3 regions of the Exiguobacterium sp. s127 genome follow, and region 3 is predicted to be linked to each of the others. Evidence: riboswitches for the same ligand, from Rfam matches in the RefSeq annotation. Region 3 holds a riboswitch; each other region holds the start of a gene.
The links. Region 3 has a riboswitch for lysine ahead of KNP98_RS10135 (aspartate kinase). Riboswitches for the same ligand answer to the same signal wherever they lie in the genome.
Positions count from the first base shown of each region.

Region 1 (2,274 bases), on a different contig from region 3:
GGAAGTAAGAGATTCGGTTCGACCGCCATGATGAGGTCAGCACCGATCGGCAGCATGATACCGAATGTTCCCCAACTTGTACCTGTCGAGAATGCCATTAAGCTTGCAATCAAGAACAATAAGAAGGGGAGGTACGAAGCAGAAATCGACTTACTGACGAAGCTTGCTAAGTACTCACCTGTTTTCATGTCACCGATAACAGCGATGATTGTCCAAGCGAATAATAAGATGACGACAGCAGGCCACATGGATTTCATCCCAGCCCAGATGCTGTGTCCGTATTCGCGCGCCGGGATTTTCCGACCAATCAACATCAGGAAAGCAACGACTAAACTGATGACGACACCAGCAACGAGTGAACGTGTTACGTCTGTCGCTTCAAATGCACCAATCAACGTAAATGCACGATTGTCAGCAGCGAGTGCCTGAGCACCGGTAAAGAGTAATGCGGAAACCGTTGCAATGACGAGAACGATAATCGGAACGACGAGGTCACGTACTTTTCCACCTTCGTGTTCTTTGACTTCCTCTGCCATCCCCATCGGTGTTCCTTTACTTGCGTCGAAAAGTTCACCTTTTAATGCACGAAGTTCATGCGTCCGCATCGGTCCGACCGCAATCCCTGTGTACGCGATGTAAAGCGTCAGCAATAGAGCGAAAATCGCATAGAAGTTGAGTGGCACGATCATCATGAAAGCACTGAATGCGGAATACTCCGTAATCGAATGTGTCGTCAAGATACCCGCGATGATTGAGATGATGAACGCTCCCCAACTTGAAAGCGGGCTGATGACACAGACTGGAGCAGCCGTCGAGTCAATAATATAAGCAAGTTTTGCACGCGAGACGCCACGACGGTCCGTTAACGGACGACTGACATTCCCGACAGCAAGACTGTTGAAGTAATCATCGATGAAGATTAAAATACCTAAACCAAATGCTGCGAGGCGAGCGCCGCGCGCTGTCTTGACGTGTGTTGTTGCCCATTCACCGAAGGCATGTGCACCGCCCGATGTTTGGATAAGCGTCGATAGAACACCGAGTAATAGTAAGAAGATGAGTAATAAGACGTTCCATTCATTTAACGCCCCATCCGCCCAAAATAGACTAAAGATGTTTTTGCCGAGATAGACGACCGTATCGATTGGATTAAAGCTATGCAGCAATAAAGCACCAATCAAAATACCGACACCAAGTGAAATAACGACTTTGCGCGTCACGATTGCAAGTGCGATTGCAATGACAGCTGGAATGAGCGCAACGATTGAATCTGAATAATTGACCATTGTGTGGTTCCTCCTCTTTTTTTAGAAGATGAGACCCATTGCATATAAAAAAGCAAGGGCACCGGCAACAAAGCCGACACCCTTGCTGGATGCGTCTTTCTTAGCCGAATTGGAGCGCTCCATACAAAACACGTATGGCAATCGAACGGGTATTTCCCAATTCGACCAGTACCATCAAGTCAGACACTTGACGATACTTCGGCAGCATTACCTTTCCTTGATCGTCCTCGTTGTCATCCTCAGATCAAATACTCATTAAGACCGCGCCTCTACCTCATCGATAGAATAGTCATATTCTTTTAATAAGAAAACCTTATCATATTTCAGAAAAAAGTTTCAAGTCTGTTTTTAAAAAAAGTAGTAAAGTCTGTTCAAAAGGAACAATGAAGTTATTCGGCGTTCATCCGATTTAAATGGGCAGCACCGATGACACCGGCATTTCCTTCCAATGCAGCTAAGCGAATGATTGTTTTTTGACGTAACGTCGGGTAGAGACGGGCATTGACGGCTTGTAAGAGCTCTTCCCAAAATAAATCGGCGGAAGCCGTAACACCGCCACCGATGATGACGGCTTCCGGATCAAGTGTGTGAATGATGTTCGCTACGCCTGTTGCTAAATGATTTACGAAACGAAGCCTTTCCTGTGTATTGCCAAGAAGTTGTGCAATAGAAGATTCATTTAATGAATCAGCCCGCGTCTGAAGAGCCGTACCGCTTGCTAATCCTTCGAGTGAGCCTTTGTTCAAGACGTGATGTTCCGGTCCAGAAGCATCGATGATCGTATTTCCGATTTCACCAGCATATCCGTGTGCGCCTCGAATCAACGTCTTTTGATAGACATATCCACCACCGATTCCTGTACTGACTGTCATGTAATAGATGGATGTATAGTCTTGTCCTGCCCCGAACAATGCTTCGCCGAGCGCGGCGGCATTTGCATCATTTTCAAGGGAAACCGGGATGTTGAAGAACTCTTCTAACGGGCGAA
Region 1 is NZ_JACSMO010000004.1:178,977-181,250, reverse strand. It holds gene KNP98_RS07550 (Na+/H+ antiporter NhaC family protein) at 1-1,286, opposite strand, end outside; lysine riboswitch at 1,391-1,566, opposite strand; gene manA (mannose-6-phosphate isomerase, class I) at 1,676-2,274, opposite strand, start outside.
Region 1: linked by a shared signal. The riboswitch ahead of KNP98_RS07550 (Na+/H+ antiporter NhaC family protein) and the one ahead of KNP98_RS10135 (aspartate kinase) in region 3 are both predicted to bind lysine.

Region 2 (2,274 bases), on a different contig from region 3:
TTTCGAAGACGAGTGTGAACGGACTGACGGCAACATCCGTAATATCATTTGAGACAAGGCTCGGACTTGTGTATGGAATCAACATTCCGATGACGAAGATCGCAAATACATAAAATAATAAAATGCGCCAAAACACCTGTTTAACTGCTTTCGGGACATTTTTTTCCGGATCTTCCGACTCGCCTGCTGCGATTCCGACGAGCTCCGTCCCTTGAAAGCTAAAACCTGCGACAAGAATGATACCGATGACAGCTGGAATCCCTCCGACAAACGGTGCATCACCTAAGCCAAAGTTTTTGAAGCCTGCTGGTGGCTCCGAAGTAAAGATACCAAAAATCATCGCGACTCCTACACCAAGAAACACGATGACCGTGACGACTTTAATCATCGCAAACCAGTACTCGGCTTCACCGAATCCTTTGACCGAAAAATAATTTAATCCAATCATTAAAAGTAAAAACAGCGCGCTAAAATAGACGCCCGGAATGTTCGGGAACCAGTAATGCATGACGATTTGTGCTGCGACGAGCTCGACGGCAATCGTGACGGCCCAGTTGTACCAGTAGTTCCATCCTAAGGCGAACCCGAATGAAGGGTCGACGAACTTCGTCCCGTACGTCGAGAACGATCCTGCGACCGGCATATAGGCGGCCATCTCCCCAAGGCTCGTCATCAAGAAGTAGACCATCAATCCGACGATTGTATAAGAAAGTAACGCACCGCCCGGTCCTGCCGCTGCAACAGAGGCACCTGACGCGATGAATAAACCGGTCCCAATCGCTCCGCCAATTGCAATCATCGACATATGCCGGGCTTGAAGCCCTCGTTGTAGCCCTTCTGCTGTGGAATCAAGGGGTTGTTGTTGCTGTTGTAAATTGTTCATGTCTGTCGCTTCTCTCTTTTTATAATTTTTGAGAGGGCGTAAAAAAGCGCCCTCACCTTCCAAGAGGAAGATGAGAACGCAACATATCGATGATGCGTCTCATTCTACCGTCGTGAAAGATAGCTCCCCATAAACCGCAAACGGTTCATGACAGTATTAGACCTGTTTGATCTAATCCCAATCGCTGACTTTCAAAGTAGTCTACGATTTCGGCAATTCTTCCTTTTGAGCTATTTCATCTGCCGCTTGACGACATCCGTAACCCGACTCATAAGAATCGCAACCTCCATCCCACTGGTTGAGTGAGAACTAATTAAGTTGATTTACTAATTCATTACTTCGACATAGTACATAATATGTTTCTTGTTTGTCAATTTATATTTTTGAATCCTACCGTGCTCATAGTAAAATTCCGATATTTTTAGTACACTAAATGGTAGAAGGTAGTACAGAAAGGATGTTGCTCAGATGGGACAAGAACAACATGACCAATTGACATATCGATTAGAAGAACAAATGCGCGTGATTCTCCGGACGTTGCGCCGTGAGTTGAATCAACTGTTTGAAGGTACTGCCACGCGAAGTGAATTCTTCATCTTACGTAGCTTATCTGAAAACGGCCCCCAGCGTCCGACATTACTCGCGGAACAGTTCGAACTTGCGACAAGTCAGGTCACCGCTTTGACAGATAAACTTTATAAGACCGGTTTTGTGACACGGACACGTTCGACGGAAGATCGTCGTTCAATCGTCCTTGCCTTGACTGACGAGGGAGAGGCCGCTTTTCGGAATCTCGAAGTCGTCCGTCGCAAATATCTTCAGGAGCGATTCGGCACTTTGTCTGAAGAGGAACTGAACGTGATGATCCATGTATTTGATAAAATTCTCGCGACAATGGATGAAGAAGTCGTCTCATCCAATTAATAAATTAAAAATCAAGAGAAGGACAGAGGTTTTATTCTGTTTTTCTTTTTTTATTCTAAACATTCAGACCTCCTATACCGTTAGTAGAACGAGTATACTCAAAGTATATAATTGGAAGTATACTGCAGGGGGAGTTGGGAGGATTTGTTGTCTATTATGAATAACTTCATCATAAATTTTTGTCTCTTATTCACGACGATCACGCTTTTATTTTTACCTTTTCGAAATCAACCAAGAATTACACCAAAATCAAAGCTTGAATCACGCCTTATTTTAGGTTGTGTAGCTGGTGCAATTGCTGTACTCCTCATGTTCAACAGCATTCAAATTGATATTGCCCGGATTGACTTACGTATCATTCCTGTCGCGATTGCCACATTATTTGGCGGATTGCCTAGTGCCTTCATCACGGGAGTCATGATTATCGGAACGCGTTTTTTAATTACACCTGCTGATCAAATCGAAGG
Region 2 is NZ_JACSMO010000008.1:87,365-89,638, forward strand. It holds gene KNP98_RS11330 (amino acid permease) at 1-883, opposite strand, end outside; lysine riboswitch at 996-1,180, opposite strand; gene KNP98_RS11335 (MarR family winged helix-turn-helix transcriptional regulator) at 1,352-1,807, shown strand; gene KNP98_RS11340 (GGDEF domain-containing protein) at 1,964-2,274, shown strand, end outside.
Region 2: linked by a shared signal. The riboswitch ahead of KNP98_RS11330 (amino acid permease) and the one ahead of KNP98_RS10135 (aspartate kinase) in region 3 are both predicted to bind lysine.

Region 3 (2,274 bases):
ACGTCGATCCCGTGATGGATGATGTCTTCCGATAAAGCTGTAATCGTCACGTCCGTTCCATTAAACGAAACGACTTTTCCTGCTGATCGTTCTGAAGCATACGCCGACAGTTGACCGACTGGAAAATCGAGTTCCTTCAAGACTTGTAACATCTTTTGTCCGACGGCGCCTGTCGCACCGATGACTGCTACGTGGTACATGTTCATTCCTCCTTACAGGCTAAACGCGTTCGCGATCGCCGCGACCGTTCGTTCGATATCTGCTTGTGCGATTGTATACGAGATACTGATTTCTGATGTCGTGACTTGATAAAACGTGATGTTCTCGGCACGGAACGTCGCAAATAATTTTGATGCGACGCCCGTTGCGTCACGCATTCCGATTCCGACGACCGATAACTTGGCATGCTCGTTATGACGATCGACTTTAACGGTCGGAAAACGATCGATGATATCTTTCAGTGCCTCTTCGAGAAACTCTTCTTCATCGAGTGGACAAGAGAACGAGAGGAACACGTCACTATCAAAGGTCGTTTGACTGATCATGTCGATATTGACATGGCGATTCGATAACAATTCAAAAATGTCGGCGACTGCTGAATTGGTTTGTGGAACGTGTTTGATTGAAACCGTCAAAACATTTTTCGTTACACTGACGCTCGTGACTGCTTTTTGTTCCATCGTTTCTGTTGCCTCCATGATCCAAGTCCCTCTTTCCGATTCAAGTGTTTTCCCAACAAAGATATGCACGCCGTATTTTTTCCCGAGTTCGACGCTGCGCATCTCCATTACCTTCGACCCCAGTGCACTCATTTCCATCATTTCATCATATGAAATTTGTGGAATCGGCTGTGCCGCTTGATGAATCCGCGGATCCGCCGTATAGACACCGTCGACATCCGTATAGATTTCACAGCGCTTATCAAGGACGGCCGCTAAGGCGACAGCCGTTGTGTCTGACCCACCACGACCGAGTGTTGTAACATCCCCAAGCTCGTTGACACCTTGGAATCCGGCGACGATGACGACATCATAGGTTTCGAGTTTCTTTCGTAACAAGTCCCCGTCAATTTGTTTAATCTTACTTTTCGTATGAACCCCCATCGTGCTGATTCCTGCCTGCGCACCTGTTTGTGATAAGGCTTTTACTCCGACGGAATTTAAGGCGATGCTGAGTAACGAAATCGTTTGTTCTTCGCCGATTGCGAGCAATCGATCGAGTTCACGTCGTTCAGGACGATCCGTGATTGCTTGCGCTTGTGCGATGAGCGAGTCTGTCATCTTCCCCATCGCAGAGACGACGACCACTAATTTTTCACCTTGTTCTGTCCGATTTTTTAAATAATTCGCAATTGACTGAATCTGTTCGACAGTCGCGACCGAGCTACCACCAAATTTAAGTACAGTTGTCACAATCCTATCTCCTTTGTCCCGAAACAGAAAAAAACGACGGGCCGGTAGGAGCGTTCCTACGGCCCGTCGTTATCACGATCGGACAAACGAAGACAAAGTCTTTCGTTCTTTTACGTAAGATAGCGCTCCGAAACATCGGTTTCGGCAGTACAACGGATCTTAACCGTTGTACCAGCAAATGAGAAGAAGCATCTTTCTCATTCACTTCGGCGGATTTCCCCTTTCACATCACTCAGCATGCTCGCTTCAATAAATGATGTTACTGATGTCATCCGCGCCTCTATCTGTCGGTTGTTAGTTACAGTTATAGCAAACATTTTTTGTTAAATCCAGTCATTTGCTAAAATTTTTTCATTTTTCCGTTAATCCGTGAGTTTTTTCTTCGCTTGATCGAGTTGTACAGAAACAGCAGCAAAACCTGTCCCGCCGTAACTTCCTCTTCTTGCCACTGCTTGCACCGGGTCGAGGAGCGGATAAACATCTTCCGCGATGACGGAGTGGAACGTTTGATACGTTTCAAGCGTTAAATCTTTTAAGAAACAATTCGTCTGAACACAATGGAGGACCGCTTTTCCGACGATTTCATGCGCTTCCCGGAAAGGAACACCTTTTGTGACGAGATAATCTGCTAGTTCCGTTGCATTCGAGAAGTCTTGCATTGTCGCCTTCTTGAGCGCTTCTGTCTTAAACGTTGCTGATTCGAGCATTCCCGTAAAGATTTGAACGGATTGTAAAACGGTATCTGCCGTATCGAAGACACCTTCTTTATCTTCTTGCATGTCTTTATTGTAAGCGAGCGGTAATGCTTTCATCGTCGTCAGGAACCCCATCAGGTTTCCATAGACACGCCCTGTTTTTCCGC
Region 3 is NZ_JACSMO010000007.1:6,843-9,116, reverse strand. It holds gene KNP98_RS10140 (aspartate-semialdehyde dehydrogenase) at 1-200, opposite strand, end outside; gene KNP98_RS10135 (aspartate kinase) at 213-1,412, opposite strand; lysine riboswitch at 1,525-1,703, opposite strand; gene argH (argininosuccinate lyase) at 1,775-2,274, opposite strand, start outside.